Regions from separate parts of the Mesobacillus stamsii genome, predicted to be linked through region 4. Evidence: riboswitches for the same ligand, from Rfam matches in the RefSeq annotation. Region 4 holds a riboswitch; each other region holds the start of a gene.
The links. Region 4 has a riboswitch for cobalamin ahead of metE (5-methyltetrahydropteroyltriglutamate--homocysteine S-methyltransferase). Riboswitches for the same ligand answer to the same signal wherever they lie in the genome.
Positions count from the first base shown of each region.

Region 1: another riboswitch for cobalamin. It lies ahead of J2S25_RS15755 (FecCD family ABC transporter permease); the one in region 4 lies ahead of metE (5-methyltetrahydropteroyltriglutamate--homocysteine S-methyltransferase).
Region 2: another riboswitch for cobalamin. It lies ahead of J2S25_RS14675 (acyl-CoA thioesterase); the one in region 4 lies ahead of metE (5-methyltetrahydropteroyltriglutamate--homocysteine S-methyltransferase).
Region 3: another riboswitch for cobalamin. It lies ahead of J2S25_RS07400 (ABC transporter substrate-binding protein); the one in region 4 lies ahead of metE (5-methyltetrahydropteroyltriglutamate--homocysteine S-methyltransferase).

Region 1 covers NZ_JAUSUN010000024.1:21,365-29,229, reverse strand. The annotation lists partial or broken gene J2S25_RS15765 (VOC family protein) at 56-205, opposite strand; gene J2S25_RS15760 (heme ABC transporter ATP-binding protein) at 217-1,650, opposite strand; gene J2S25_RS15755 (FecCD family ABC transporter permease) at 1,647-2,705, opposite strand; cobalamin riboswitch at 2,834-3,015, opposite strand; gene J2S25_RS15750 (hypothetical protein) at 3,081-3,857, opposite strand; gene J2S25_RS15745 (FtsW/RodA/SpoVE family cell cycle protein) at 4,163-5,350, shown strand; gene J2S25_RS15740 (ATP-binding protein) at 5,717-6,952, opposite strand; gene J2S25_RS15735 (cold-shock protein) at 7,158-7,358, opposite strand.
Region 2 covers NZ_JAUSUN010000020.1:62,223-70,087, forward strand. The annotation lists gene J2S25_RS14655 (MFS transporter) at 6-1,319, shown strand; gene J2S25_RS20060 (HepT-like ribonuclease domain-containing protein) at 1,480-1,683, opposite strand; gene J2S25_RS14660 (nucleotidyltransferase family protein) at 1,789-2,076, opposite strand; gene J2S25_RS14665 (ribonucleotide-diphosphate reductase subunit beta) at 2,238-3,275, opposite strand; gene J2S25_RS14670 (ribonucleoside-diphosphate reductase subunit alpha) at 3,294-5,525, opposite strand; gene J2S25_RS14675 (acyl-CoA thioesterase) at 5,503-6,012, opposite strand; cobalamin riboswitch at 6,176-6,360, opposite strand; gene sstT (serine/threonine transporter SstT) at 6,478-7,716, opposite strand.
Region 3 covers NZ_JAUSUN010000006.1:181,692-189,556, forward strand. The annotation lists gene J2S25_RS07380 (bifunctional adenosylcobinamide kinase/adenosylcobinamide-phosphate guanylyltransferase) at 1-153, opposite strand, end outside; gene cobD (threonine-phosphate decarboxylase CobD) at 132-1,208, opposite strand; gene cbiB (adenosylcobinamide-phosphate synthase CbiB) at 1,165-2,148, opposite strand; gene J2S25_RS07395 (adenosylcobinamide amidohydrolase) at 2,145-2,861, opposite strand; gene J2S25_RS07400 (ABC transporter substrate-binding protein) at 2,905-3,879, opposite strand; cobalamin riboswitch at 4,034-4,232, opposite strand; gene J2S25_RS07405 (DUF2515 family protein) at 4,349-5,494, opposite strand; gene shc (squalene--hopene cyclase) at 5,611-7,506, shown strand; gene J2S25_RS07415 (HXXEE domain-containing protein) at 7,514-7,865, shown strand, end outside.
Region 4 covers NZ_JAUSUN010000002.1:177,016-184,880, reverse strand. The annotation lists gene J2S25_RS02345 (carbohydrate ABC transporter permease) at 1-712, shown strand, start outside; gene J2S25_RS02340 (carbohydrate ABC transporter permease) at 712-1,524, shown strand; gene J2S25_RS02335 (ABC transporter substrate-binding protein) at 1,563-2,900, shown strand; gene J2S25_RS02330 (glycerophosphodiester phosphodiesterase) at 2,976-3,728, shown strand; gene J2S25_RS02325 (glycerophosphodiester phosphodiesterase) at 3,757-4,674, shown strand; cobalamin riboswitch at 5,008-5,198, shown strand; gene metE (5-methyltetrahydropteroyltriglutamate--homocysteine S-methyltransferase) at 5,357-7,684, shown strand.

The DNA.
Region 1 (7,865 bases), on a different contig from region 4:
AAATCCAAATTAAACAAAACAAAGTCCTGCAGCTGACTAACTGCAGGACTTTGTTTCAAGCAATCGGTGTGCATATTTCAATATAATGCCCATCCGGGTCGGCTGCATAGGCAACGACCTGGCCCCATGGTTTTTCGGTTGGTTCGAGCAGGATCGAGACACCGGCGGCACGCAGTTTTTCTACGGCGCCCTGGACATCTTCTGTTGCAGATTCCTTCATAAAGTCTTTCCAGCTCGATAGTTCAAAATCGCTTGTTTAGTGCAGGAATAAATCCCGTCACTGATGAGCTTGCCTAGTGGCGAAGCGGTTCCAGCATAGGCAATTAGCTCTCCTTGCTGCGTAGCTGCGATACAGATGCTGTCGGTTGAAATACCAGCTGACTGGCCAGCATCGCTAGTACTGCTTCCTTGCAGCTCCTGTATTACCCTTATTTTCGCCTCAGCTGCAGTCATTGCGCTCTGGATGAACGCTTCTTCCGAGATTCGGCCATTAATGAACAGCCATGTATTGATATTTCTTGGACTCTCCCGATGCGTATTACCTGCAGAGACCATAATGAAGATAGAAACTTCCCCGTTCTTAAAAAAACGGTGTGCGACGGATTCCGCAGGAACAGCCGTCATCATCGCAACCGTCTCGCTCGGCAGGAAACCATTCGCCTGCAGAAACTCAGCCATTTCTGCTTTATGGTCACTGCAATCATAATCCATCGGAACCACCCGGTGGACGAAGGAATTATGCCAGCCAATCCCGGCACCCGTAATTCCAGAAGACATTGTCCTCAATTTCGCCGGTGTCTTTAGTGCAATCCGGTCTGATCCAATGTCAAGATACGATGCGTCTATTTGGAAATTGGCTGCTTGATTGCCGTCTGATTTAGGAACGAGCAGCAGCTGTGGCCGGGCAATTTCAGGATGCGGATGATTTTTGACCTTTGTCTTGTAAACAGCCTTGATTCGCTCTTCTTTTAAAACCTCAGCAGGAGTATCAACAATCAGTACCTCGCCATTTTCCATTAGCAGTAGCCTGTCGCAGTAAAGCGAGGCTAGATTCAAGTCATGAAAAATCGAGACCACCGTCAACTCCTCTTCTGCCGCCCATTTTTTTAGCAAATCCAACAGCTCTTTTTGAAAGCTAAGATCCAGATGGTTCGTCGGCTCATCAAGCAGCAGAATCCTCGGCTGCTGCGCCAGTGCCTGCGCAAGATAGACTCGTTGCCTTTCACCCCCGGACAGTTCAACAATTGATTTTTCCTGCAGATGGGTGATCCCTGTCTGTTCCATCACTTTGAGAACAATCTGCTCATCTTCCTCACTCCAGCTGTGGAACCAGCCTTTCTGGTGCGCATAACGGCCAAGCGAAACGGTTTCTTTCACACGATATGGGAACGCCTGGTCGGAATGCTGCGGCAGGACCGCCATCATCCTCGCCAGCTGCTTCGGTGAATACTGAGTCAACGGCCGGCTATCCAGCTCGATGGCACCTTTTCTGAATTCCAATGCACCGCTGATCATTTTTAACAGCGTCGTTTTCCCGCTTCCGTTCGGACCAAGAATTCCGAAAAGCTCCCCGTGGCCAACCTGAAAGGAGATGCCCTTCAGCACCTCGCCGCCTGCGTATCCGCCAGTTAAGCCATTCACAGTAATCATCGTCCAGCACTTCTTTCTCTGCGATTTCTCATTAAAATCAACGCAAAAACCGGAGCACCGATTAATGCTGTAATCACACCAATTGGCAATTCTGATGGAGCAATAATCGTCCGCGAGATTAGATCGGCTAGAATCAGAAATCCCCCGCCAATCAGCACCGATAATGGCAGTAAATGGCGATGGTCAGGGCCCCAGATAGTCCTTGTTAAATGGGGAATAACCAGGCCGACAAAGCCGATCGTTCCTGACACTGCAACAGCCGAACCGGTCAAAAGTGAACCGGACAGCAAAATCAACAGCTTGCGGCGCTCGACGTTGACACCGAGATGCTGTGCCCGCTCTTCTCCAAAGGACATCGCATTTAACTCCCTCGTATTTGCCAACAATATCACCAGTCCAATAAGGAAGAAAGGAAAAATGATTTTTATATATTCCCAGCCACGCATCGAGACGCTGCCAAGCAGCCAGCCAATAATTTGCCGCAGCTCCTCGCCAGATAGGGCAATCATCAATGAAATGAATGATCCAAGAAAGGAACTTAAAATGATTCCAGTTAATATAATTGTCTCCACCCTAAGCAGTCTGTCGACTTTTCGGGCAAAAAATAGCACAAACAACACAGTGGCAAATGCGAACAGAATGCTAAGCATCGGCAGGGTGAATGCTCCAACCATAGGCAGTGACACGCCAAAAAAAAGCGTTGCAACTGCTCCAATGGAGGCACCCGAAGAAATTCCAAGCGTATACGGGTCGGCAAGAGGGTTTCGCAGCAGACCCTGAAATGCAGAGCCGGCGATTGCAAGTGACGCACCAACTAGGCCTGCCAGCAAAACACGCGGCAGCCTAATTTCCATGACAATACTAGCATGCATTGGATCGATCCCCTGTCCCTGTAACCGGAAAATATCTGTAAAAATGATTTCTATAATAGTAGAGACAGGAATGGCTACCGTTCCAATTGCGATCCCCAGCAGCATCGAGCTGATCAAGAATGCCATCGCAAATACATAGGCTATTCCTTTATTATGTAAAATGATCCGGGTAAATGGCCTCATTTGCTCCCCCCATTTTTTCGAAAAATAACAAAAAGACATCTCCATCTGAAGCGGAGATGTCCGAGTAAGCAAATGTTTTTACAAAAAAGACATAAAGCTTGTCGACACCTCCCTATCCTCGTAGGTTGGCTTGGTACAATGGACAGGCAGGTCTCCTGGCTTATGGTCAATGCTCGCTGTGCCTTCCCATACATTTGTACAGTGGCATTTCTCAGCTTGCTCCCATTTACAGTGGCGGGACCGCGTTGGATTTTCACCAACCTTCCCTATTAAGTCTCGTTAAAAAGACACCTGTTCATTTCAATATGCAATGATCCATTCCAACTCATTATACACGATCTTCCAACAATCGCGGCAAAAATTTTGTTGTTCTACTTATTGTGCAAGCAAGCTCCATTCCTTTAACTTTTTATCAAAAACAATTCTGCCGTCCGGTTGGCTGCGACTTGCTTCTTTGTATTCATCATGCATGTCATCCATGTCGGCAAAATCTCCGATAATCCAGATTGGTATTTCCATCCTGTTGCGGTTCTGTTGCATCTGTTTCAGCGAAAGCACAGCCCCTTCCTTCAAAGCAGGGATCAACGCTTTAAGAATTTCTTTGCTTACTGATGGATAAGACTTTTTTTTGCGGATTCCAAGCAGCATTTTTTCCGGCTTCATTTCTCCGAGTTTGCTTGATAGAACATCGCCAAGCATGCGGTAAAAGTCATTGAAATTGCGATAATAGATCTTGTTGAACCAGCCATCTTCATTGGACAAATAAACAAACCGATTATTAAGCTGATTGTAAAATGGCAGCTTCAAATGATGCTTGATATGTCCAAGATAAAGGAGTTCGGCTATTTCTTGGGCGGTCAGCACGTTCAGCGCTTCCACTTCCTCAAAATCAATCCAGCAAAAGTCACCGAATGCATGTACATTCGCTTGTGCCAGCTTTTCAGCATTGTCACCAGGTACATATTCAAATAAAGTATGACTGTTAAATTCGCCATCCTCATAGCGATGCTTCAACAGCAACAGATGGGCAAATGGATCTTGTAACGACTTGAAAAATTCATGAAATTCGATTCCATGCGAAAGCACATAATGGTCCCGTTCGTTCATGTGGAGATATAGTAAATCCCTGCTATAAGGATGGTTCCTTTTCAACTGCAAAACCTCCTGGAGAATTCTAAGCTTCAGAACGACAGCTTCTTCCATTCTAACAAAAACGCAGGGAAATATCTTTCTTCCGAGTCATAAATATTATCCACTCCACCTATAAAAAGAATCCCCTTGTTACAGAAACCAAACCCTCCCATCATTCGTCTAATCCATATCTGAGTCGATTCCCGAGTCAGGGGTTGTGAGCGTTAGCGTTGTCTGTTAACATAAAATGGTAGGAACTTTGCCTTTAGGGAAAACGAAACCAGATAGTCGATTATTAGGAAAACGAATGGAACCGGGTGGAGCGAATGGATACAACGACTAAAAAATATGATCGTTTTGATTGGACACTGACACTGCTCCTATTGCTGTTTTTTCTAACCAGCTGCCTTGCGATTTATAGCGCTCAGAAAACCGGGCAATATATTGGGCAGAACTTTTTAAGTAGGCAAATATTCTGGTATATCGTTGGTTCAGGAATCATTGCAGTAGTCATGATGTTTGACAGTGAACAATACCGTAAACTCTCCTGGTATTTATATGGATTCGGGATTTTTCTGCTCATCTTCCTATTTTTCGCCCCTGCCAGCATTGCTGAAGAAAGAAACGGGGCAAAAAGCTGGTTTTTCATCGAACCACTTGGATCATTCCAGCCATCTGAATTCATGAAAGTCTTTTTGATTCTAGCCTTGAGCAGTGCCATCTATGCCCATCATCAAAACCATCCTAGCAGGACCCTCCAAACTGATTTCCTGCTGTTCGTCAAACTTGGAGTCATTACCGCCTTGCCGCTGGGACTGATTTTAATGCAGCCTGATCTCGGAACATCTCTTGTAATCATAGCGATTTTTACTGGAATCATCCTCGTCTCAGGCATCACCTGGGCTATCATCCTGCCTCTCTATGGAAGCGGAGCCGCAATAGGAGCCAGCATTCTTTATCTCGTCATTTGGAAGCCGGAAATTCTGAAAGAATATCTCGGAGTAAAAACGTATCAATTTGGCCGCATCTATGCCTGGCTTGATCCGGAGAGCTACCCGGAATACGGTTACCATCTGTTGAAATCCCTTAGTGCGATTGGCTCTGGCATGCTGACAGGAAAAGGAATCAATGGCAGTGAAGTCTATATTCCCGAAAGCCATACGGACTTTATTTTCAGCGTCATTGGTGAAGAATTTGGCTTTATCGGCGGCAGTTTTGTTATCAGCCTTTATTTCCTGCTCATCTACCACCTGACCAAAACAGCACTGGATACGAATGACCCTTTTAACATTTATATTAGTACAGGGGTTATCAGCATGATTGCCTTCCATGTCTTTCAAAATATCGGAATGACCATTCAGCTGCTGCCGATTACGGGGATCCCGTTGCCTTTCATCAGTTATGGCGGAAGTTCGTTGATGGGCAATATGATGGCAATGGGGCTGATCTATGGGATAAGGTTCCATCATAAAACCTATATGTTTGCTTCAAAAGACAGAAGTTTCGGTCTGTAATTTGATGGGATCATAAACAAAAAAAGGCTGAGCAACTCAGCTTTTTTTCATGGAATGATGGCGGATCGCTTGTCAGGCCTTACCATATGGCTTCAGTGCTTCTTCTTTATTTTACCGATCCCAAACCTCATTATGTAGTTAACTAAAATTGTCGATGAAAAATATGACGAGAAGAACGATGAAGGCATAAAAACTAAGATGCAGCAGTATAGTAGTGAAAAAATCTTTCAGTTTGTCAAATGAAAAAGGTTCACTTTTTCTTACCCTTGCTCTCATATCCAGCTTATCCTCCCTAGAAATACTATCCATTAAGTCCATTTTTTTCTTTTTATCATAGCATAATTTGGGGGAATTGTGACGGAAATCTCAGCCGCAGGGCAGCAAGATCATAAAAATTGTCCCCTTTCCTTCTTCACTCTCGACCTTGATTTTGCCCCTCATTCTTTGGATGATATCATAGGAAATCATCATCCCGAGGCCAGTACCTTTTTCCTTTGTTGAGTAGTATGGATGACCGAGCCGGGCGAGCTGTTCCTTTGTCATGCCAATGCCCTCGTCCCGAAATTGGATCCTTACATAACCCTTATCAACCTTAGCAATGATATAAATACTGCCTCCTGAAGGCATTGCCTCAATCCCATTTTTCAGGATATTGACAAATACCTGCCTGATTTCATGGGCATCCCCTTTAATGCAAAGACTATTATCAATTGCTTCTACCAGCTCTGTGTTTCTGAGATGAGAATAGGACCTCATGAACGCGGTCGTTTCTTTCAAAATGGTGCTTAGGTCGATTGGATTCATGGACCCTGTATTTGGTTTGGCCAGCGCCAAAAAGTTATTGATGATTGTCTGGGTCCTGTCAAGCTCTTGGAGAGAAATGGAAATGAAAAGATTCTGATCGTCACTCAGGTTCCTATCTCCCTGCAAAACTTGCATGAAGCCTCTGATTGTCGTCATTGGATTGCGGATTTCATGGGCGACGGATGCAGCCAGCTGACTGATGGCCGAGAATTTTTCTGCCTTATGTAGATCATGCATCAGCTTAAGCTGTAAGTTGGTCATTTCCATGATATAAATGATAAACGATAAAGCAAGGAAGGAAACAAGTGAAAAGACGAGTAAATACATCCAGGCATCGGCATGGCCAGATTTGATCAATGCAGCAAGCCTTGTAGGGGTTATTAAACTATAGACAAAAATACCTAGAATGATTTTCCTGCTGACCGTCGATTTATTATAAGTCTTTTCCAACGCAAAAAACAAAAGGAAGATGATCCCGTAGTTGATGGTTAAAACAAGCAGTCCGTCGATGTCCATCAGGCTTTGCAATAGCAATAGTGCCGCTATCAGGAGAAGTCCATCCTTCTTGCCTAAATAGAAGAAAGCGATAAAGATAGGTATCAGCTTGAAATCAAACTCCATGCCTTCTTGGAATTTGACAGGCAATGCCATTGTCACGAGCAGCGTCACAAGGATTGCCATTTTAAAGATTTGTTTCTTATAATCCGAACGCTTTTGCATCCACAAAAAATTGTACATGAAGCCAAGTGAAAGCATCATCAAAAAATGCAAAATCAAATCTTTTATGAAATCTATCATTTTATCCCCCGGGATTCTATGATTATGAAAAATTGCCTAGTACTATTATCTACCGGATAGGACGATTGATCAACGGAAAATTCTGAAATCCCTCCAAATTAGATGGAATCCCACTGCTAACTAATTATTCCAGCTACAACAAGACGCGCACCAAAAAAACAAGCCCTGATCAGATCAGGGCTTGTTTGTATGGGCTAATCCGTTATTATAATTTTGTAACGTTAGCTGCTTGAGGTCCACGAGCACCTTGCTCAACGTCGAAAGATACTTCTTGGCCTTCTTCAAGAGACTTGAAGCCTTCGCCTTGGATAGCTGAGAAGTGTACGAAAACGTCCTCTCCACCTTCACGCTCGATGAATCCGAAACCTTTTTCTGCGTTGAACCATTTTACTTTACCGTTTTCCATTTTTGTTGCCTCCTAGTGTGATATCCACACAATTTGTTACTATTCTTGTTTCAGTTAATCCAGGCGAATCAAGCAGTGCATGTTCTTTCCTTGCATACCGAACAAAAATAATCCTCCTTAATAATAACAGACCAGGAAGCGAAGTGCAAGTATTAAGGGAATTAGGAAATTTGTAAAAACCAAAAAACAGCTGTTATTTACAAATGGGAACGTTAAAAATGTGATATAATAAGGTGAATATGAAAGGGCGTGGCTAATTGAAAAGCGCAAGCAACCTTTATAAGTCTGGTCAATCTGTCAGTATCAAAGAAACCGGTGAAAAAGTGACTATTATGAAATCTCAATATGTAAAAAACATGAAAAGATACTCATACACAGTTAAAGAGTATCCGGCCACCTTCTATTTTGAGGAAGAATTATTAAAAATCTAGGTATTGAAAAGTGTGCCAAGGCGAGCACGCTTTTTTTTACTTTATACTAACTGATAAACAAACGCAAACCTTATCG
Region 2 (7,865 bases), on a different contig from region 4:
TGAAAATGGCTCGCATAAATAAATGGAATCCGGAAGACAATCGTTTTTGGCAATCCGAAGGCAAGAAACACGCCCAACGGAATTTATGGATTTCTGTTCCTTCCCTGATGCTCGCTTTCATTGTCTGGCAGATTTGGTCTGTAGTTGCCATTCGCTTAAATGATATTGGCTTTAGCTTTACGGATCAGCAGCTTTTCACTTTAGCAGCCATGCCTGGTCTTGTTGGTGCAACTTTACGATTTGTCTACACCTTTGGAGTCGGGATGATGGGTGGTCGTAACTGGACCGTCCTGTCGACGGCAGTGCTTGCGATTCCGGCAATTGGCATCGGTTTCGCTGTCCAGAACCCTGATACACCTTATTCGGTTATGCTTTTACTCGCAGCACTTTCCGGCCTGGGTGGCGGAAACTTTTCCAGTTCTTCCTCCAACATCAGTTTCTTTTTTCCGAAAAAGGCACGTGGAACCGCACTTGGAATCAATGGTGGTTTAGGCAATATGGGGGTCTCTGTCGTTCAATTCGTAACACCGTTGATCATTACAACTGGAACTTTCGCTTTTATCGCTGGTGATGGACAGCAATTATCCAACGGCCAGCAGGTTTGGCTGCAAAATGCAGCTTTCATCTGGCTTGTACCAATTGCAATTGTCACGATCGCAGCATGGTTCGGCATGGATAACCTGCCTGGAACAAAGCAATCATTCTCAGATCAATTCGTGATTGTAAAAAGGAAACACACTTGGATCATGACATGGCTTTATGTTGCAACATTCGGATCTTTCATTGGGTATTCAGCAGCATTCCCACTATTATTGAAAGCACAGTTCCCTGAATATATTTCTTTTGCCTTCTTAGGTGCCTTCCTTGCCGCAGCATCACGCCCTGTCGGCGGATGGCTTGCTGATAAAATGGGCGGAGCTAAGCTGACGTCGATCGTCCTGATAGTGATGTTGGCTGGAGCTGGTAGTGTCATTTATTTTCTAGGCACAAAGCAGTTCGGCGGATTCTTGGCATCATTCTTGATTCTGTTCATTGCGTCTGGTATGGGCTCTGGTTCCACCTTCCAGATGATCCCTGAAATCTTCGTTCCGAAAGAAGCGGCACCAGTCCTAGGGTTCACCGCAGCCTTCGCGGCGTACGGATCCTTCCTGATTCCGAAGCTGTTCGGCTGGTCCGTTACTATTTCCGGCGGCTATGTGCCAGCATTCTCGCTTTTCATTGGTTTCTATGTATTGTCGATCATCTTAAACTGGTATTACTACCAGAGAAAGACTTCAGAAGCAACAAGTACCCAGAAAAAGGCAGCAACCACAGCTTAGAAAAGCCTAACAAAAAGCCTTATCCGTTCTGAAAAACGGGTAAGGCTTTTTGTATTTCAGTTCTATTCTCCAAGTATTTCCCACTTCAAACAGGAACAATTTTGTAAGTGAATTAGCAATAAAAAGGCTTTAGATTCCTTAAATCCCAAGCCTTTACGTATTAAACGTATTTATCAAGAATAACGGTTATTTTTTCTTTCAAAAGTGGTATTTCTTTTTCAACCACGTTCCATACTATTCCATTATCTACTCCAAAATAATCGTGAATTAAAACATCTCTTAATCCCGCCATCTCACGCCAAGGTACATGGGGATTTTGCTTTCGAAAATCTATTGTAACACGTTTAGTTACGAATGACCGCATCTTGAATTAGTTTAGAACTAAAAAAGTCACTTTCACCATTTGAAATATATAATTCAATATTTTCTATGCACTCCAAAATATGAAGCAAATAGATTTTGTCCTTTTTCATAATTGAATAGCTCCGTTTACCACATCTTCTTTCATACCCCAATGAATCGCGTTCTCTGTTACAACATCGACTTTAATACCGAGTATGTCTTCAATCTCTTGTTTAAATCGAACCAGATCAAACAAACTTCTGTCTTTCTCAAATTCTTCAAGTAAATCAAGGTCACTTGTAGGTCCATCTTCATGCCTTGCAACTGAACCAAAAACCCGTACATTATAGATGCCATGATCATCTGCAATTTTTAATATTAAATCACGCTTTTCTTGAAGAACATCATATAACATAACGAATCCCTCACATTCTTCCTTACTATTAATACCATTATATCATGTCTTTTTATAAAAGTTCATTCTTTGGAGCAGGACATCTTTTTATGTATGCCTGTTTAAAAAGCGCGTTAATCCTTCTGGATCAACGCGCTTTTCTTTTGTTTTCGATGGCAGTCTTATAGTTCATCAAACCCATTCTCATCGGAGGTTTTCGTGTACTGTCTTGATTTTTGCTCAAAGAAGTCCGTTTTGCCAAGGTCCACTTCCTGATAGGCGATAATCCATCTTAATGGATTGGTTCGATGCCCTTCGAAGGGGGCAGTAAAGCCTAGTTGTTCTGCCCGTTTGTTTGCCATGAACTTGATATATGCTTCCACGTCTGACAAAAGTAGCCCGTCGATCTCGTTGCCGATAATGTATTCAGCCCACTCAGTCTCCAATCGTGCCGCTTTTTGGAAGGCTGTCGTTCCAAATTCTCTCAGTGATTCTGTGTCATATTCTGGATTTTCAAGGAGAATCTCTTTGAAAATTTTTTCAAATAACCCTACATGCAGCTGTTCGTCCCGGTTGATGTAGTTAATCATCGTGCTGGTGGCGACCATTTTCTGATTCCGCGCAAGGTTATAAAAGAAGGCGAAGCCCGAGTAGAAAAACAGGCCTTCGAGAATGACATCATAGATGATGGAATGCAACAAATTTCCTATGCTTGGATGTTCCGCGAACCCTTTATAGCCGTCCGTGATAAATTCATTCCGCTTGCGCAGGATCGGTTCTGTCCGCCAGTAGTCGAACACTTCCTCTTGCTTCGACTTGGATACGTTGCTTGATAACACGTAGCTGTAGGAATGGTTATGGATTACTTCCTGCTGTGCCAAAATGATCATTAATGCATTTAAACTGGAATCGGTGAGATAATCGGCAACTTTGCCAGCATAGTCTGTTTGAATGCTGTCAAGGAGTGCCAGCAGACCGATGATTTTCAAAAAAGCATCCTGTTCTTTTTCGGAAAGCATGGAAAATTGCTTGATATCCTTTGACATATTGATCTCAAAAGGAGTCCAGAAATTCCCCAGCATTCTCTTGTATTTTGGATAAGCCCAGGGGAAACGGACATCATCCCAATTCAATATATTGGAACTCTGGCCATTTAAAATGCCAGTTGAAGCATTGGGAGCTCCAACGTCTACAAGGTTTCTTTTCTTCAATTGCGTCATTGATTTTCATCCTTTCTTTTAACTATGGCAGCTCTCACATTCAGCAAACTCACTGCTGGAGGTGGAGCGGACGTAATACGTCGTTTTCAGTCCGGACTTCCATGCATCCATATGCAGCTCCAGCAGCGCTTTTGCCTTAATGTTGTTTGTGACGTAGAAATTAAACGAAATCCCCTGATCGATATGGCGCTGTCGGCGGGCATTCTGTCTGATGCTCCAATGCTGATCCACGTTATAGGCTGTCTTATAGAACCACATCGTTTCGGCCGATAAATCTGGTGCGGTCACAGGGATTTTATAATCCTTCTTCTCCTCGGAGTATTCCAACCTAAAAACCGGATCAATACTTGCTGTCGAACCAGCTAGAATCGAAGTGGAAGAATTTGGAGCTACCGCCATCAGATACCCATTTCTGATTCCATTCTGCTTTACTTCCTCAGCCAGGTTGTCCCAGCTGTCACCAATGTATTGTCTTTTTTTGAAAAATTGTCCTGTTGACCAGTCCGATCCTGCGAAATAAGGGTATGCCCCTTTTTCTTTTGCCAGCTCGAGACTTGCGCTGATAGTGAAAAAGGCAATCGTTTCATAGAGACGATCACAATACTCGACCGCTTCTTCACTTTCCCATTTAATCCCTTGAAGAGCCAGTAAATGATGCCACCCAAATGTACCCAGTCCGATTCCCCTGTAGTTCTGGTTGGTTATTTGCGCCTGGAGGACAGGAATTTCATTGATATTGATAACATTATCGAGCATCCTAACTTGGATGTTGATCACTCTCTCAAGTACATCATCTATCACGCTCTTTGCTAAAGAAATCGAGGATAAGTTGCAGACAACAAAGTCCCCCGGTTTTTTATAGATTACTATCTTTCCGTCCTGCACCGTTTCCTCTTCAAGGAGGGTAGGGCTCATATTCTGGGTGATTTCTGTGCAGAGATTGCTGCAGTAAATCATCCCTTTATGGTGATTTGCATTGAGCCTGTTGACCTGATCCCTGTAAAACATGTAGGGGGTGCCGGTTTCGAGCTGAGAAATCATGATAGATTTGAAGATTTCAATAGCAGGAACCACTTCGTGTGACAAACCAGATTGATGGACGCAAGCCCAATATTTTTCGCGAAAGGAGCCAGCCCCCTTCTCCTCATCAAAATGATCTTCAAGGGAAAATCCCATGACCCTCCTTACTTCATGAGGATCGAACAGATACCAGTCCCCACGGTTTTCCACCTGTTCCATAAATAAATCCGGGATACATATGCCTGAAAATAAATCATGCGTCCGCTGGCGCTCGTCTCCATTGTTCAGCTTGGCATCAAGGAATGAGAAGATGTCTTTATGCCACACATCGAGATAAACAGCAATCGCCCCTTGACGCTGTCCTAATTGATCAACCGAAACAGCGGTGTTATTCAGTTGTTTCATCCACGGAATGACTCCCGAACTGACCCCTTTAAAACCTTTGATATCACTGCCGCGACTTCTGATCTTTCCAAGGTAAACGCCAATTCCGCCCCCGTTTTTGCTTAAGGTGGAAATATCTGTATTCGAGTCGTAAATACTTCTTAAATCATCAGCAACTGTATCAATAAAGCAGCTCGATAACTGTCCATAGCTTTTGCCAGCGTTCGATAATGTCGGTGTGGCGACTGTCATATATAAATTGGAAAGCGCCCAGTAAGCCTCTTCCACTAATGGAATCCGCTTTTCCTTTGGTTCTTCAGCTAACAATGTCATCGCGATCATCATGAATCGCTCCTGTGGAAGTTCGGCAATATCACCATTTTGGGTGCGTGCCAGATACCTTTCCGCCAAGGTTAAAAGCCCTATATAGGTAAACAGCTTGTCTCTCTCTGGATCGATGACTTTTTCCAGGTGATCTATTTCGTCACGGGAGTAGGATGCTAACACTCGATTGTCATAAATCCCAATCTCTATTAAGCTATTGATCAACTCATAGAATGAACCGTAACCAGATTCTATTCTTCCATTTCGAAAATGGGCACTAAGTCTGTATAATTTTTTTAAATAAAACCCCGCAGCTACATATGTCCATTCAGGCTCGTCCCGGCTAATTCGTTCCACTGCGGTCAAAATCAACATGTTCTCGATCTGATCATCGGTCATATCCTTCACTTCAAGGGCTTGGTCCACCTTTGCTTTGAAAAATGGAAAGTCCAATTTAGGGAACGCAAACTCTATTTCTGCGATCAGTTTTGCTGCATTTTCATCCTTTGCTTGGATACTCATCGATTATCCCTCCAACTTGATTGCTTTTTCTTGCTTCCAGCCTGCGCTTCCTTCGCATATCGGCAGTATTGAACATCTCCCGTTCTTGATCGTTTTCTGGAATGACCCTTGCGACTGGCTCCGGTTTACCATTCTCATCCTTCGCGATCATCGTAAGAATTGACGTGGTCGTCAGCGTTCTCCTGCTTGTTTTCAAGTTTTCACTTTCCACTTTCACGAATACTTCCATTGATGTTCTGCCTGTTGAAATGACCACCGCTTCGAGTGTTAAAATATCGCCTACTACCGCGGCAGACAGAAAGTTAACCGAGTCAATCGAGGCGGTGACAACTGCCCTCCTGCTGTGTTTCATCGCGGCAATTGCGGCGATTTCATCAATATAGGACAGCACGGTTCCGCCAAAAATCGTGCCAAGATGGTTTGTATCTGGCGGCAGGACGAGCCTGTTCTGAAATGTCCTTGACACATTTGCTGATAATCCTTCCATGTCCGACCTCCTGTGTGTAAAAAATGCTCCCTGAAAAATAAGAAAAACCCATCTCGAAAGATGGGTTTAAGTAACGTTGATATCCTAACAGCTCATATAAAGCACCAAAAACAGCATGAGACTATCAATTTATCCCCGTATACCTTCCCTATTCCCGAAGAAGATAACACGAATAAATATGGCAGGTCTCCTGACTTGTGCATCACCCTATTTTAAGGCCTTCCCATCTATTTGTTAGACAGTGGTTCATCCTTATTTCGTCAGCACTTACAGTTGCGGGAACAGTTCTGGATTCACACCAGATTCCCTATTAAGTCTTATTCAGACACCATACTTATCGGCAATTTCAATATTTAGATGTAAAAATCTCTTACTAACACAATATATTGTGTTATATGAATTGATAGTAAATCATCTTACCTGCTTTTTCAACTATTTTTCACTATTCATTTGAATATTTGACAGTTAAGATGTCTTCTTGATGTTGATTACTTTTCCTTCTTGGCGCCATTTTCTGAATTCTACAGCAGCCGTAAAAAGAACGTCTGTCGATGAGTTAAGTGCCGTTTCAACAGAGTCTTGCACAACGCCAATGATAAAACCTACAGCAACCACTTGCATCGCGACATCATTTGGGATGCCAAATAAGCTGGCTGCGAGAGGGATCAGCAACAATGAGCCGCCAGCAACACCAGAAGCACCGGCTGCACTGATGGCAGCCATCACACTAAGAAGGATGGCGGTTGGAATATCCACTTGAATGCCAAGTGTATGGACAGCAGCCAGTGTCATCACGGAAATCGTTACAGCTGCTCCTGCCATATTAATCGTTGCGCCTAACGGAATCGAAACAGAGTAGGAGTCTTTATCCAGCCCTAATTCTTCACAAATTTTAATATTCACAGGGATATTAGAAGCTGAACTTCTTGTAAAGAAAGCGGTAATCCCGCTTTCTTTTAAGCATTTAAACACAAGCGGATATGGATTTTGCCTTATCATCGTGTACACGATAAGGGGATTGACGATAAGCGCAACGACCAGCATACAGCCTATTAAAACCGCAAGCAATTTTCCATAACCAAGCAAGGAACTAAGCCCGTTTGTCGTAATGGATTCAAATACTAGACCCATAATGCCAAGCGGAGCAAATTTTATAACCCAGGCGACAATCTTGGACATAGCATCGGCTAAATTGCCAATCACCACTTTTGTTGAATCTGCTGCACTTCTCAGAGCAAAACCGATCAGGACTGCCCAGGCTAAAATTCCGATATAATTAGCATTTATAAGAGCGTTAACCGGATTGTCAACAATATTGAGCAATAATGTTCTAAGAACCTCTACCACACTTCCTGGAGGCGTCATTCCTTCGGTGCCAGCTGTCAATTTTAAGCTTACCGGGAACAGGAAGCTAGCAATAACGGCGATAAGTCCCGCCAAGAACGTTCCCAAAAAATAGAGGAAAATAATCATTTTCATGTTTGTTTTCTGTCCGCGTTTATGCTGGGCAATCGCCGACATAACCAGGAACAGTACCAAAATGGGAGCAACTGCTTTCAGAGCCCCTACAAATAATGATCCAAAAATGGCAACAGGCTTTGCAACTCCAGGGATTGCAAGTGCCAGGATCACCCCGATTACCAGACCAGCAATGATCTGCTTCACCAGGCTTACTCGGTTCAATTTCTTTAGTAAATCGTTCATCGTCCTCTCCCTCACAAGTATCTTTTTGTTTGCCACAAGAGCCGTTTCATGTAATCTGTATTATAGATACTGAAATATCATAATACAATTTGTGAACTACTCCCACCACTTACCACCCTTACAGGTCGCTTGAAGTGGGGGCTTCTCGA
Region 3 (7,865 bases), on a different contig from region 4:
TTTCATTTCCTGATCGCTCGGCTGCCCTGCGGCAACATAATGCAGCTGCCCAGAATATTTCGCTTGCCATTCTCCTGCTAAATTTTCAGCAAAGCGGCTTTTGCCACTGCGGACACCACCAGTGATAAAAATTAAAGACGACTCCCCAGCCATTCATCCACCGCCTCCATCAATTTGTCGTTCTCCGCAGGTTTCTTAATCGCAAATCTCAGCCATGCTCCATCAAGTCCAGGAAAGTTTACGGTATGTCTCGGTATGATTCCTCTTTCCAGCAGAAATTTCAAGAACGGATACTGGTCATTAAGAGACGAGTCCGTTAGCAGATAAAAATTTATCTGGGACGGAGAAACGGTCAAGTTTCGGTTTTGATAAAAACGGAAAAGACGTTCTCTTTCCTGTTTGATTAAGGCAATCGTTTCTTTTATATAAGATTCACTATCGAGACACCATTCCCCTGCTTTCAATGCAATCGCATTTGTACTCCAATGGGGTTGGATCGCTGCAAGCTTGCTAATGACTTCTTGATCTGCAAGCAAATAGCCAAGCCTTAATCCAGGGATCGCAAACATTTTCGTCATCGATCGAATGAGGAGCAGATTCCGATATTCATGTATGTAAGGGGAAATAGATTCATATTCTTCGAGGAAGTCGAAAAATGCCTCATCGACAATTAGCAAGCAATGCAGCCTTGTGCACTCCTCTAGCAAATGAAGAATGATCGATTTAGGATAGTAGGCACCTGTTGGATTATTAGGATTGCATAGAAATAAGGCAGCTGCTTTCTGGAGCTTGTCACTTACATTGTCCTCGATCCAGGCCCCGTCAGCTGGCAGCTGGTGATACTCAATTTGGCAGCCATTCCCCCTGCATGCTTCTTCGTATTCTGAAAAAGCAGGCTGGACAATCACCACCTGTTTCCCTGCAAGCATCCGGCCAATCAGGGAAATAATTTCAGCGGCTCCATTTCCGAGAAGCACCTGATTTTCCTGCAATCCTTCGCGATCGGCTAGCTTTCTTTTTAAAAATGTCCCGTTTGGGTCGGGATACTCATGAACCGATTCTAGGAGTTCGCCCCAATTTTCTTTTACCAAAGGAGGTGGTCCCAGTGGATTTATATTGGCGCTGAAATCCAGCTTTTCCTTTGGAATGGTCAGGTTCATTTCTTCATATAAATAATGTGGATTGGCACCATGAGATGGCCACTTCAAAGACAATTCCCCCAAGCCACAGCACTGCTAAAAAGAGCGGAACAGTCGCTGTTACAATTTTGTTTGCTGCTACCATATGATTTTTCTCAAGAGGGACAAGTTCTTCGCCCATCGTGGCGCGTTTCGATACGATCCCTTTATAATAATTGATGCCTCCAAGCTGGATCCCCATGATCGCAGCCACAGCGGCCTCTCCCCAACCGCTGTTCGGACTTGGGTGCTTTCTGGCGTCGCGCCTAACCATTTTCCAGGCAGACATTCTAGTAGTGTACATCGGGCGGTTCATTATGATCATACAAAGAGAAGTTAACCGGCTTGGTAGCCAGTTCACCAAATCATCCAGTTTTGCCGATGCCCAGCCAAATTCAAGATACTTCTCGTTTTTATAACCAACCATCGAATCACAAGTATTGATTGCCCGGTATATAAGCGCAAACGGGGCTCCTCCAATGGCCGCCCAGAAAAGCGGAGCAGTAATGCCATCGCTCGTGTTTTCAGCAACCGTTTCAACGGCCGCTCGGACTATTTCTGGCTCATCAAGCCGTTCTGTATCGCGGCCAACAATCCAAGAAAGCTTTTCTCTTGCCTCTTCAAGATTGTTAGTAACAAGTGGATCATAAACCGATAGACTAGCTTCCTTGAGACTTTTTTGGGCAATCGCGGTAGAAATCAGCATCGCTTCCATGAAAATGCCCGCTGCTGGATGGATGTAGTAAAAAATGGAAGTAACCAAGATGGCAATGCCCCCTACAATCAGCAGAACAACGATCACCATTGCCGTGCCTTTTGCCTTTTTGCCGCTGCCCCTATTCATTATGCGGTCCAATTTGTAAATAAGTGTGCCCATCCATTTCACCGGATGCGGCCAGTCCGGCGGATCCCCCACAAACCAATCAAGGAGGACAGCAAATGTTACGGCGATAAGATGATGGACGATCACTTCTTCCCCCTTTTCTGGCTGCTCCTAATTGCTTCGACTGTACATTCATAGACACCTTTGCCAATGATTTGTCCAAGAGGAGTTATCGTGCCGGCATATTCCAGCTTTTGCCCACGCTGGGAAGAGGCGATGAGAATGCTGTCAGTTGAAGTACCTGTTGCCACGGTCCCTGACAAGGAGTCCCTTATCTCCAAATCATGCAGCGCCTTTGTTTTTGCTTCTGTTGCTGTGATAATACTTTGGATGAACGCTTCTTCGGTCAGTTCACCGCTTATGTAAATCCAGGTATTGATCGTTCCAGGTGATGAGTCATTGGAATAATACTCCCTGCTTCTCGAGGCATCCACCGCATTTCCCACACCTGCTGTTATAACGAAAAACACTGAAAACCCTTCTTCTTGATATTGCTTATAACATACATCTTCTGTCCTCACGGCAGTCATCATCCCCACCGTTTCCTTCGGCTCTATTCCCTGTTTCTTCAAATATTGGCTCATTTCTTCCCGATGGTCCCTGCAATTATAATCCTTGTTCACATGGCGGTTCACGAAGCTGCTGTACCAGCCCGTTCCCGCGCCAACAACTCCCGAAGAAATAGTTCTTAATGGAATAGGAGATTTCAAGACAATGAAATCTCCTGTCACTTCAAGATGGCTTGAGCCTATTTCCACTGCTGCTGCCTCGTCTGAGCCATTTGTAGGAAGCAATACCATTTCTGGCACAGCCTCCTTTAAATGTGAAAAAGGGCTCAACTTTTTAGTTAAAAACATCTGGGTAAACCGCTTTTGCAAGCTCTTCTAACCCTTCTGTCAGTCTCGGCCCTGTTCGCGTCACCTTGTCTGAATGTACATCAACTACGCGATTTTCTTTGACCGCGGTAATATTCTCCCAGCCTTTGCGGCTTGTTACATTTTTAACTGGCTCAGGTGTATAGTAACCGTGGGTGGTAATAATCACATCTGGATTTCTTTTTATAATTGTCTCTGAATCCAGCTTAGGCCATCCCTCTTCGGTAACGGTATTCTCTGCATTTATGATCTGCAGCATTTCATCAATGAATGTATTTTTCCCAGCTGCATAAACCTCCGGCGCCGGAGATACTTCTACAAATACTGACTTGCGATCTTCCTCTTTTATTGCTTGTGCTTTTGTTTGAATCTCTTCCGTTTTATTCTTCATGTCCGCAATCATCGCATCCGCTTTTTCCTTTTGGCCGGATGCTGTTCCCAGCATGCTGATCGATTCATATACTTGATCGAAAGTTGTCGCATCATTCACGACAAGTACGGTAATGCCCGCATCTCTAAGCTGCTGCAATCCAGCTTCCGATGTATGGGCACTTGAAGCATGGGCAAGAACCAAATCAGGCTTCAAAGAAATGATTTTCTCGACATTAAACTCCATGCCGCCAACTTTCTCTTTCTCCGCCACTTGTTCAGGGAAATTATCAAAATCAGAAACTCCAACAATCTGTTCCTCCAGACCCAACCCGTATGCAATTTCTGTATTGCTTGGAATCAGGGAAACAATTTTTTCCGGTTTTGATTCTATTGTTACATCTTGTCCTGTTCCGTCTGTGATCACTACAGGGAAAGTCACTTCTGCCTGCGGGGCTGTTTCTGCAGTGTTTGTGTTTTCTTGTTTCGTCTTATCCGCATTGTCGCTGCCACATCCAGCTAGCGACCCAATCAACAGCAATAAAGCAAATAGGAACGCGTTCCACTTTTTCATCCTTCATTCCTCCAAATTATCTTTTAAAGTACCAATTTTTTTTAAAAAACCGTCTATAAACCTAAAAAAACACCCCCATTATTCCATGGAGATGTTTGTGCCGGTTTGTCTATTAAGACAGAATCGTTCTCAAACACCTCCTATCCTCGTAGGTTGTGAAGCAAAGAATCTGGCAGGTCTCCTGGCTTCTGGTCATTGCAAATCAAGCGCCTTCCCATACAAAAAGTACAGTGGCAACATGCTTGAAGCTCCCAGTTACAGTGGCGGGACCGCGTTGGAATTTCACCAACCTTCCCTATTAAGTCTCTAAACTAGAAATGCGTTTAGAAAACACCAAATCTTTATGTATTTAATTTTCCGTTGGTATATATTATACACAATTTTTGTCGAAAAAAGTGTCAATTTGAGACGAAATGACTAAAAGTTTTTTCCCAGCGAATGAATCCTACTAATCTCACCCAGACTCTTCTCATAAGCTTTGTTCATCTTCCCGCAAAAGAATCGCTTCCTTCGTCATAACCGCCAGTTCTATTTTTTCAATGGTTTTGCAGTAATGATGAAAAATATCTCCATCACAATGATCCTTTCTTTGAAAATAATCCAGTACACGCCAATCCTCAAACCAATCCCCGTTCTCTGCCTCTTCTTGAGGAATATTCGGCCAGGCGTATTTTAAAGACGGGCTGTACAGCCGCTCGGCACCTTTCCTTAACTCGCAATTTTTGACGCGCCGCTTATAAAGGGAGCGAGGAAAAGATTCGTTTACATCATTAAATACATCTGGCCAATAATCTTTTCGCGAGCCCGTGTGTGGGTGCTCATCGGCCCATTTCAAAACTCCTGACAAAATCTTTTCCTGCTGAAAAAGCAGCGAATACAATTTTTTTCCGAATAAAATTCTCTCGTGAAGCGAAGTGAAATACCGTAAGGCTGCGCCAGCAAGGGATGCTTTCTCCGTGTCATTCCCAGCTGCATAAGGAAAAATAGTGTTATTAAGGTTCAAGAAATCATACATTTTAAAGCTGACCGTTCCTGTAACGATTTTTTGATAATGCTGATTTTGAATCAATCTTTTTTCCAAGTAGTTTTGTTCATTAATCACCATTGCAATCGCTAAGCTAGTTTTGTCGCCACTATTCCAAAAATAATCCCACATCGTCTCCATAAAGGTAGAAATACCAAAATAGCGCAAAAGGTAAAACATTTCTTTCTTGACCTTGACACTCAAGTCATAAATCAAAAATTGGGGAAATACATCCTGAAAAATCAACCAACTACCTCGTTCCAAAAATGCAAAAAAATCTTCCTGCTCTCGTTCAGGCAAAAGCTTTGTTAACAGCTCCCCTTTTAAATCGGTCATATTCCATCCAACGTTACGGGAAACCATATGTCCAAGCAATGCCCAGTGTATTTCAGGATGCTGATGGTAAAAATCAAAGTACGCTTGCGTCCGCGTGCTATTGTTTTGGTTGAGTTGTCTCGTCTGTTCTTTTATCACTTGGATTCTACTTTTATCTTTTTGTGATAAACAGGGGAGTTCCCCAGAAGTCTTCTTGTTTGCCTTGTTCTTTAAGTCTTTTTTAATATCTGAGAAAGAGTTCAGCAAAAACGGCATCATCCTTCATATGAATTCATTTTTAGTGGATCAGTTATTCCTATCAAAGGAATGCATATTCATTTTGCACAAGGAATATGAATACAAAGATGAATATTTGGGAGAGGACGGATTAAATGAATCATCGGGTAAATAAGGAAATGAATAGAATCGTGAAGCAGTTAATCCGGGACCAATCAAAGGATGGTGCCTGGCGTTATCCATTTGAGACCGGGATCGCAACGGATTGCAGTATGATTATCTTATTACGGACATTAGAGATAGAGGATGAAGCGTTCATAAAAGAGTTGGTGGAAAGGATAGCTGGAGAACAACAGGAGGATGGGTCATGGAAGCTGTTTCATGATCAGAAAAACGGAAATCTGACATCCACTGTGGAAGCTTACTATGCCCTTCTTTATTCTGGGTATCGAGATCGAAAAGACAAGGATATTCAAGCAGCCAGGCGATTTATTTTAGCCAATGGAGGGGCTGGGGAAGTCCACCAGTTTTTGAAAATCATGTTGGCGCTAACAGGACAGTGTGAATGGCCGCATTTCCCAATTAATATTGAGGTAATGCTGATCCCGGATACCTTTCCGATCAATCTTTTTGACCTTTCCGTATACGGTCGAGCCAACATTATCCCTTTTTTAATTCTCGCTAATACAAATTTTCGTAAAAGAACAGCCCAATCACCCGATCTCTCCGATTTATTTCAAAACAGAGAAGTTCGCTTATTTACAGAGGAACAAGATGAGGAGCTCCGCTCGCTTACGAAATGGGTGAAACAAGGGATTAACGGGTTGAAATCTCATGGGAATCTTCGCGAATTGGCATTATATCGGGCCGAAAAATATATGCTGGACCGTATCGAGTCAGACGGTACGTATTTAAATTATTTCAGCACGACCACCCTTATGATTTTTGCCTTATTGGCAAGAGGCTATCACTCTACCCATCCAGTGATTACCCGTGCAGTGCAAGGTTTAAAAGCAATGACCACCCGGATGGATGACAAACTTCACTGCCAATACACAACGGCAACAGTTTGGAATACGACCTTAATTAGTTATGTCCTGCAAGAATCTGGTTTCGCCTATTCCTCCAGCCCTGTCCAAAAGGCAAATCAATACATTCTCTCGCGCCAGCAGCTTAAATACGGAGATTGGGCCATTCATGAATCAACGGTATTGCCAGGAGGCTGGGGGTTTGCCGACTTGAACACATTCCACCCGGATATAGATGACACAACAGCCGCACTGAGGGCGATTCGTACTTTGGCGACAGAGCAAGTAGATTACCGACAGGCATGGGATCGTGGAGTAAACTGGCTCATTTCCATGCAAAACAAGGACGGAGGCTGGGCGGCATTCGAAAAAAATGTGGATAAAAAGGTGTTGAACTTGTTCCCGGTTGAAGGTGGACAAGATTTACTGATTGATCCGTCCACGGTGGACTTAACGGGGAGAACTTTAGAGTTCTTCGGTAACTTTACAAATCTAGATTTTCACCAGCCAATGATCAAAGCTGGGGTTCGCTGGCTGCTGCAGCAACAACAGACAGATGGTTCTTGGCTGGGACGTTGGGGCGTATATATTTATGGCACATGGGCGGCCGTGACGGGGATGATTGCAGTCGGAATTTCTCCGAAGCATCCAGCCATTCAAAAGGCACTGACTTGGCTGCGGAAAATTCAGAATCCAGACGGCGGATGGGGAGAATCCTGTAACAGCGATATTCAAAATCAGTATGTACCACTTGGTGACAGTACCCGCACGCACACCGCATGGGCACTTGACACCCTCATCTCAGCTGCAACTACCGTTACATCTGAAATGGAAAACGGAGTCGCTTTTTTAGTGGATCGGAAGGAAAAAGATTGGACGTCAACCTACCCAAAAGGCAGAGGTATGGCAGGGTCTTTTTATATCAATTATCATTGTTATGAATATGTTTTTCCATTGTTAGCTCTGGCTCATTATCAAAAATTGACTGACGGCCAGCTGCTAACTGGTGAAGAAAGGAGGTAGACAAGAGATGTTAGCGGAACCCCACTATTTTATCGATCTGAACACATTAATCTGGCTATTTCCGATCATTTTTATTTTCCATGACTTAGAAGAAATCATCACCATTGAATCTTCGATGGCGACAAACAAGAACAGAAATCCGAAGACTCCCTTCGTCGAGATGACATTAACAATGAGAAAAAAACTAGGTTCAACCGCTGCCCAGCTTGCTGTTTCAGCTACCTGGATTTTACTTATCATCACATTCACTGCCATAACAACCGCCCACTTTTCAGACGTATGGGGCTTTCTTTTGTTTACAGCCATTCTTCATTTATTTGTTTTCCAGGCATCCATGCATATCATTCAAAGCATTATGT
Region 4 (7,865 bases):
CAAAGCACTGTTTGTCGATCCGATTTTTTTAAAAAGTGTTAAAAACACCTTTTTATTTGTGTTTCTTACGGTTCCGCCAACGGTTATCATTAGTTTTGCTTTAGCTGTGATTGCCAATGAAAAATTAAAAGGGATTGGCTTTTTCCGAACGATTTTTTCTTCGACGATGGGAGTATCAGTTGCGGCCGCTTCCGTATTTTGGCTGTATTTATTCCATCCGACGATGGGACTTTTGAATAAAATCCTTGAAGCATTTGGGGCAGGGGGGATTGAGTGGCTGACGGATCCAAAGTGGGCGCTTCTCGCTGTGTCGATCACGACGATATGGATGAACATTGGCTTTACTTTTTTGATCTTGCTGGGCGGAATGCAATCGATCGATTCGTCTCTCTATGAAAGTGCAGATATTGAAGGCTCCGGCTATTTTTACAAGCTTCGTAGAATTACGATCCCGATGCTTTCGCCAACCTTCTTCTTTGTGATTACCGTCTCGATCATCCATTCGTTTCAAACGTTTGGCCAGATTGATATTTTAACAAAAGGCGGTCCAGCCAATGAGACAAATTTAATCGTCTATTCGATTTATCGGGAAGCTTTCGTGAACTATCAGTTTGGATCTGCCAGTGCGCAGGCCGTCGTGTTATTCATCCTGATTTTACTGATGACTGCCCTTCAATTTAAGTTGGGCGAAAGGAAGGTGCATTATCAGTGATGCTCTCAACAGGAAAGAAACTGATTTTTTATGTACTGTTGATCATTTCGGCCCTCCTGCTTGCAGGTCCCGCGCTCATGGCAATCGTGATGAGTTTTATGACCAACCAGGATATTTTGACCGGAAGCCTTCCGACGACGTTTACGTTTGATAATTATATAGCGGCGTTTGAGCGCTTGCCATTCCTTCACTTTCTTTTTAACAGCTTGATCGTATCGATGCTCATTACGCTTGGACAGCTTACTTTATCAGCATTGGCGGCCTATGCGTTTGTGTTTTTGGAATTTAAAGGAAGGGATTTCCTCTTCTTTCTTTTTATCGCGACGATGATGGTTCCTTTTGAAGCGTCGGTTATTCCAAACTTTCACACGATCCGAAATTTAGGCTGGATTGATTCTTATGCAGGATTGACTGTTCCGTTTTTCGCGACAACTTTTGGAACCTTCTTATTGCGGCAAAATTTCAAACAAATCCCAAAGGAATTGCGTGAAGCAAGCCTGATTGCTGGAATGGGCGATTTTCGCTTCTTTTTATCAGTCGTCTTGCCAGTTTCCAGAACAAGTTTGGTAACACTTGGAATTTATGGCTTTTTAACTTCCTGGAATATGTATTTATGGCCGCTTTTAGCATCGACGAATGAAACGGTTCGTACGATTCAAATCGGTTTGAAGCAATTGCAAACCCAGGAACAATTGAACCAATGGGGTGTCATGATGGCGGGTGCCGTCATCGTCATTATCCCGACCTTACTGCTGCTGTTCCTTGGTCAAAAGAAGTTGCAAAAAGGATTAACGGAAGGTGCAGTCAAATAACGGTTTTCCACATTCAACCATAAAAGGAGAAGAAAAAAATGAAGAAAATGATGTTGCTTGTTACAATAGGGATTCTTTTGCTGCTATCGGCCTGTTCCAGCGGGAGTAACACATCCCAAGCCAGTACTAAAGACACAACAGGTGAAAAACAAGTTGTCACCTTTTGGCATTCGATGAGTGGTGCGGGTCAGGAGACGTTAGACAGCATCGTCGATGACTTCAATAATTCTCAAGATAAAATTCAGGTAAAGGCTGAATTCCAGGGAACTTATGATGAAGCGCTGACGAAATTCAATGCGGTTGCGGGTACCGATAGCTCGCCAACGATGATGCAAACTTTTGAAATCGGAACAAAGTCAATGATTAACAGTGGAAACATTCTTCCGATTCAGCAATTTGTGGACAAAGATCAATATGACATGAGCAGCTTGGAAGAAAATATCACCAAATACTATTCGTTGGATGGAAAGTTTTATTCCATGCCATTTAACTCTTCTACGCCAGTTATGTACTATAACAAAGATGCCTTTAAAGCAGCTGGCCTGAACGTGGATCAAGCACCTGCGACGTATGAAGAAGTGGAAAAAGCAGCAAAAGCGATCACAGAGTCAAATCCAAAAATGAAAGGTTTTGCACTACAGGCTTACGGTTGGTTATGGGAACAGCTTCTTGCAAACCAAGGTGCCTTATTGTTAAACAAGGATAATGGCCGTACTGGAACGCCAACCAGCATTGGCTGGAGTGAAGAAGAAGGAAAGTCGATTTTCAACTGGGTAAAAAATATGGTGGATGATGGTACTTTCGCAAATTATGGTACAAATGGCGATAACATGGTCGCTGGTTTCTTGGCAGGGGATGTTTCCATGTTCCTCCAATCTTCAGCTAGCGCCAGAGACATCATCGATAATGCTCCATTCGAAGTTGGAATTGCTTTCCTTCCGCATCCTGAGAACAAAGAGCGCCAAGGTGTTGTTATCGGTGGTGCAAGCTTATGGATGATGGATGGCAAACCAGAAGCAGAATCTCAGGCTGCTTGGGAATTCATGAAATACCTTCAAAAACCTGAAGTTCAAGCGAAATGGCATGTCGGAACAGGTTATTTTGCGATCAACCCTGCTGCCTATGAAGAAAAGCTCGTCAAAGATGCTTGGGCAGAGAAACCGCAATTAAAAGTAACAGTAGATCAATTGCAATCAACAAAACCATCCTATGCCACTCAAGGTGCATTAATGGACATGCTTCCTGAAGGCCGTAAAATTATTGAGTCAGCACTTGAAACGGTATATAATGGTGAAAACGTAGATAGCACCTATAAAACAGCTGTACAGCAGTTTAACGATGCTATCCAACAGGCGAACAAAGCAAGAGGAAACTAACCGATCATTGGAAAAAGGAAAAGGTGTGGGCAGCCATGCTTTTTCTTTTTTATCATAAAAGGAAAAGGTGATCACATGACGAAGATTTATGGCCATCGCGGAGCAAAAGGCAGCTACCCTGAAAATACCTTGCTTAGTTTTAAAAAAGCAATCGACCAAGGTGTGGAAGGAATCGAATTAGATGTCCACTTGACACTAGATGGAGAAGTGGTCGTCATCCATGATGAAACACTAGACCGGACGACAAATGGAACAGGCTGGATTAAAGATCAGACATTATCCGAAATAAAACAAGTTAGTGCGGGAAGTCGGTTTGTTCTATTACCAGACTACGAGGAAGAGTGGGATTCGGAAACGGTGCCTACTTTGCAGGAAGTACTGGAGTTAATGGCCCCCTATCCTACGGAGCTAAATATTGAGTTAAAAACGTATGCGGTGGTTTATGAGGGCATAGAAGAAAAAGTGCATTCGATCGTGAAAAAGTATGGCAACAATCGAAAAGTTGTGTATTCTTCCTTCCATTTGCCGTCGTTAATGCGAATGAAAAAAGTAGCTCCCGACGCGAATATTGCCTGGTTAGTCAATAATAAAATTTCTTTTCCAATCGATCATATGAACATGCTGGACCTCGAGGCTTTGCATGTTCATAAAAAAATGGTATTGCCCCCTCCTGAGGAGTATCAAATCGGTGCAAGGGAATTATATGATAAAATACGCGTTTGGACGGTAAACGATCCAGCGGAAATTGGCCAACTGTTAGACGTACAAGTCCAAGCGATTATTACCGATTTTCCCGAAAGAGCGATTGCGATAAGAAATAAGCGTTAACACTTAACAAACACGAAGGATGTTTATCATGAAGAACCTAATGCTAGCTGGTCTTGCTTGTCTTGTTTTTTTGATACCGATAGCGGTTCCCTGGGCGATTCATGCATTGGCGTCAAGGCAAAACAATGTTAACCAAGCCCCGATTATTGTAACTGTTTCGGTAATTGCCCATCGCGGTGCGTCCGCGTATGGGCCGGAACATACATTGCCAGCCTATAAACAGGCCATTCAAATGAAAGCAGATTATGTAGAGATCGACTTGCAAATGACAAAGGACGGCCAATTAATCGCGATGCACGATGAAACACTCGCTAGAACTACGAACGTTAAACAAATATATCCACATCGCGCTCCATGGCGAGTAAAAGATTTTACTTTAAAAGAAATCCAGCGTTTAGATGCTGGCGCTTGGTTCAATCAGGCAAACCCGAAGCTAGCTCAAAAAGACTACCTAGGTCAGCCAGTACCAACATTAGACGAAGCGATTAAATTTGTAAAACAGCAGGCTGACGGGAAAGTAAGCCTTTATATAGAAACAAAAGCTCCAAATATCTATCCTGGAATGGAAGAAAAATTGATCAATATTTTAAAAAGCAACGAAATCCTCGACGATCCCAACCTCATTATCGAATCATTCAGTGAGGACAGCCTGCGCAAGCTAAAATCAATCGTACCACAAGTCAAGCTTATTCAACTCTACACAGCAAAAATGCTAAAAGGCAAAGATCCATCCCAAGAATTCAAGCGAATCTCCGATTATGCCTATGGAATCGGACCAAGCAAAGAGCTGGTAACACCCCAATTCATCCAAAATGCCCATCAGAACAAGCTCGTCGTTCACCCATGGACCATCAATACCCAAAAAGAAATGACAACCCTCCTCTCCCAAGGAGTCGACGGCCAATTCACAAACACTCCAGATAAGTTAGTTGGATTAATTAAGTGAAGTTCGGACAGGTTTAGCAGGAAAAGAGGAAAAGTAGTCCGAACTGGGGCGAAGTTCGGACAGGTTTCGGCGAAAAAGAGGAAAAGTAGTCCGAACTAGAGCCAAGTTCGGACAGGTTTAGCAGGAAAAGGGGAAAAGTAGTCCGAACTAGGGCGAACTTCGGACAGGTTTTGAAGGAAAAGAGGAAATGCCAGCAATTTGAATTTTTCACCATCTATATATTAGAACAAAGAGTAATCTTTTGACACCAGCCTCTTCTCATGCTAGTATTTTTATTAAATTTAAAAAATTTTTAATATTTGTTTACAGTTTTCTGTTTTTTTATCGAGAACTGTATCTCTGTTTGCTTCAGGTGCTGAGCAGCTTTGCTGTTTAGTTAAAAGGGAAGACCGGTGAGAAGCCGGCGCGGTCCCGCCACTGTATTGGGGAGCGACTTATCGTTAAGCCACTGTTTCGCTAGAAATGGGAAGGGATAAGGAGCGGTGAACCAGAGCCAGGAGACCTGCCTGTTGTACGCACTTTACTCTACGGGTGTATAGAGCAAGTGAAATACGCAGAGTTGAGAGGGATTCTCTCTCAGCTTTAATTAACGATGCGCATTGATCTCTCTTTTCCCCAAAAAAGAGGGATTTTTTTCGTTGTTTCACCTATTTTTTTAAAACAAAACGAGGAGTGTTTCACATTGAAAAACGTAATTAGTACAAATTTAGGTTACCCGCGGATCGGGGAGCATCGTGAATGGAAAAAGGCGCTTGAACACTTTTGGTCGGGCAAGATGGAAAAAGAAACTTTTTTGCTGCAAATGCAAGAGTTTCGTTTGGATCATCTTAAAAAGCAGTTGGATCAAGGGATTGATCTAATTCCTGTTGGCGACTTTAGCATGTATGATCATGTGCTCGATACCGCAATGATGTTTGGCCTTGTACCAGAACGGTTTGAATACAAAGGAGGCAAAGTGCCACTCGAAACCTATTTTGACATTGCCCGAGGAAATCGTTCTGCAGTTGCATCAGAAATGACTAAATGGTTTAACACCAATTACCATTATATCGTCCCTGAGTTAAATCAACGAAATCCAGCATTTGTGGAAAATCGTCCGCTTCATTTTTATCAAGAAGCAAAACAAAAACTCGGGATCAATGGGAAACCCGTTATTCTCGGTCCGGTGACGTTCGTAAAACTGGCCAAAGGGTACGATCAACAAGAATTAAAGGATATGGTGGAGCTTTTTACCCCTCTGTATGCCCAGATGCTAGGTGAATTAGAAGCGGCTGGAGTGGAGTGGGTTCAAATCGATGAACCGATATTGTGCACTACCCTATCTGCCGAAGAAATTCATTTGTTGAAAGAAACATACGAGACACTAACCAAAGCGGCTCCAAAAATAAAAATGATTTTACAGACGTATTTTGACCATCTTGATTATTTTGAAGAAATTACAAGTCTTCCTGTGCACGGAATTGGCTTAGATTTTGTCCATGATGATGGGCAAAACTTGAAAGCATTAAATACGTTCGGCTTCCCTCAGGACAAAATGCTTGCAGCAGGTGTGATTGATGGGCGAAATGTGTGGCGAGCAAATATAGAAGAACGAATCACCCTTCTTGAAAAAATTGCTGCAGCAGCAAAGTGTGAACAGTTGATGATTCAGCCAGCTTCAAGCCTCTTGCATGTACCAATAACTGTGAATAATGAAACTGAATTAACGCCCACTCTCAAAAATGCCCTTTCGTTTGCAGATGAAAAACTGCAGGAAGTTGCTCTTCTTTCAAAAGGAGTAAAAGAGGGAAAAGCAGCAATTGAGAAAGATATCAAAGCCAGTAAAGCTGCAATTGAGACGTTGAATGGTTCTCCTGAACGAAACAATACAAAAGTCCAGCTTGCTACTGCCAATCTAGAAGCAATGAACGCCGAGCGCCAAGCTCCTTTTGAAAGCCGCAGCAAACTGCAGGAGTCCGCTTTTCAGTTGCCCATTTTGCCGACAACCACCATTGGCAGCTTCCCGCAGACACAGGAAATCAGAAAGCAACGGTTAAAATGGCGTAAAAAAGAGCTGACCACGGAACAATATGAAGATTTTATCAAAGCTGAAATCAAAAAGTGGATTGAAATTCAAGAAAAGTTAGGACTGGATGTTTTTGTCCATGGAGAATTTGAACGTACCGACATGGTCGAATATTTTGGCGAGAAATTAGGCGGCTTTCAATTTACGAAATTTGGCTGGGTGCAGTCATATGGTTCCAGATGCGTCAAACCACCGCTCATTTTTGGGGATGTAGCATTTTTGGCTCCGATGACGCTGAAAGAGTCCGTTTATGCCCAATCGTTAACTTCGAAGCCTGTAAAAGGCATGTTGACAGGTCCGATCACCATCCTGAACTGGTCCTTTGTACGCGATGATCTTTCCCGGTTTACCGTTGCTAACCAGATCGCGCTTGCATTAAGAGAAGAAATTAACATTCTCGAAAAGAATGGAATCCAGATGATTCAAGTAGACGAACCGGCGCTTCGCGAGGGCTTGCCATTAAAAAAAGAAAAATGGGACAACTACTTAAATGCAGCTGTTCACGCCTTTAAGCTGGCAGTCTCCACAGTAAAAAATGAAACCCAGATCCACACTCATATGTGCTATTCCGATTTTGAGGAAATAATGGATGCCATCAACGCTTTAGATGCTGATGTAATTTCAATCGAAACGTCGCGAAGCCATGGAGAGCTTATCCAATCGTTCGAAGATACCACCTATGAAAAGGGAATTGGGCTCGGTGTTTATGATATTCATAGTAAACGAGTACCAACTATTGAGGAAATGTCCACCAACATTTCACGCGCCCTGAAAGTCCTCGATCCAAAACGATTCTGGATCAATCCAGACTGCGGGCTGAAAACAAGAGGAACCGAAGAAACCATCGAAGCACTTAAAATCATGATCGAAGCAGCAAAGGAAACGAGAGAGACAGTTGGGTATCCCGTCAAAGAAACAAATGCTTTTGTGAATGCAAAAGAGTAATCAATTTAGATGATGGTATGCAAGTGGGACTCTATCTTAAAACTTTTTTTGAATACTATACAATTCGTATACAGTCGATTCTGTTCCATGTTAGCTGGAAGCGCACTTCTACTATCTCAATCTGAAGTCATCTACTAACAAATAAGATGTAATTCTATTAAAAATTGATCGTCTCTCTATT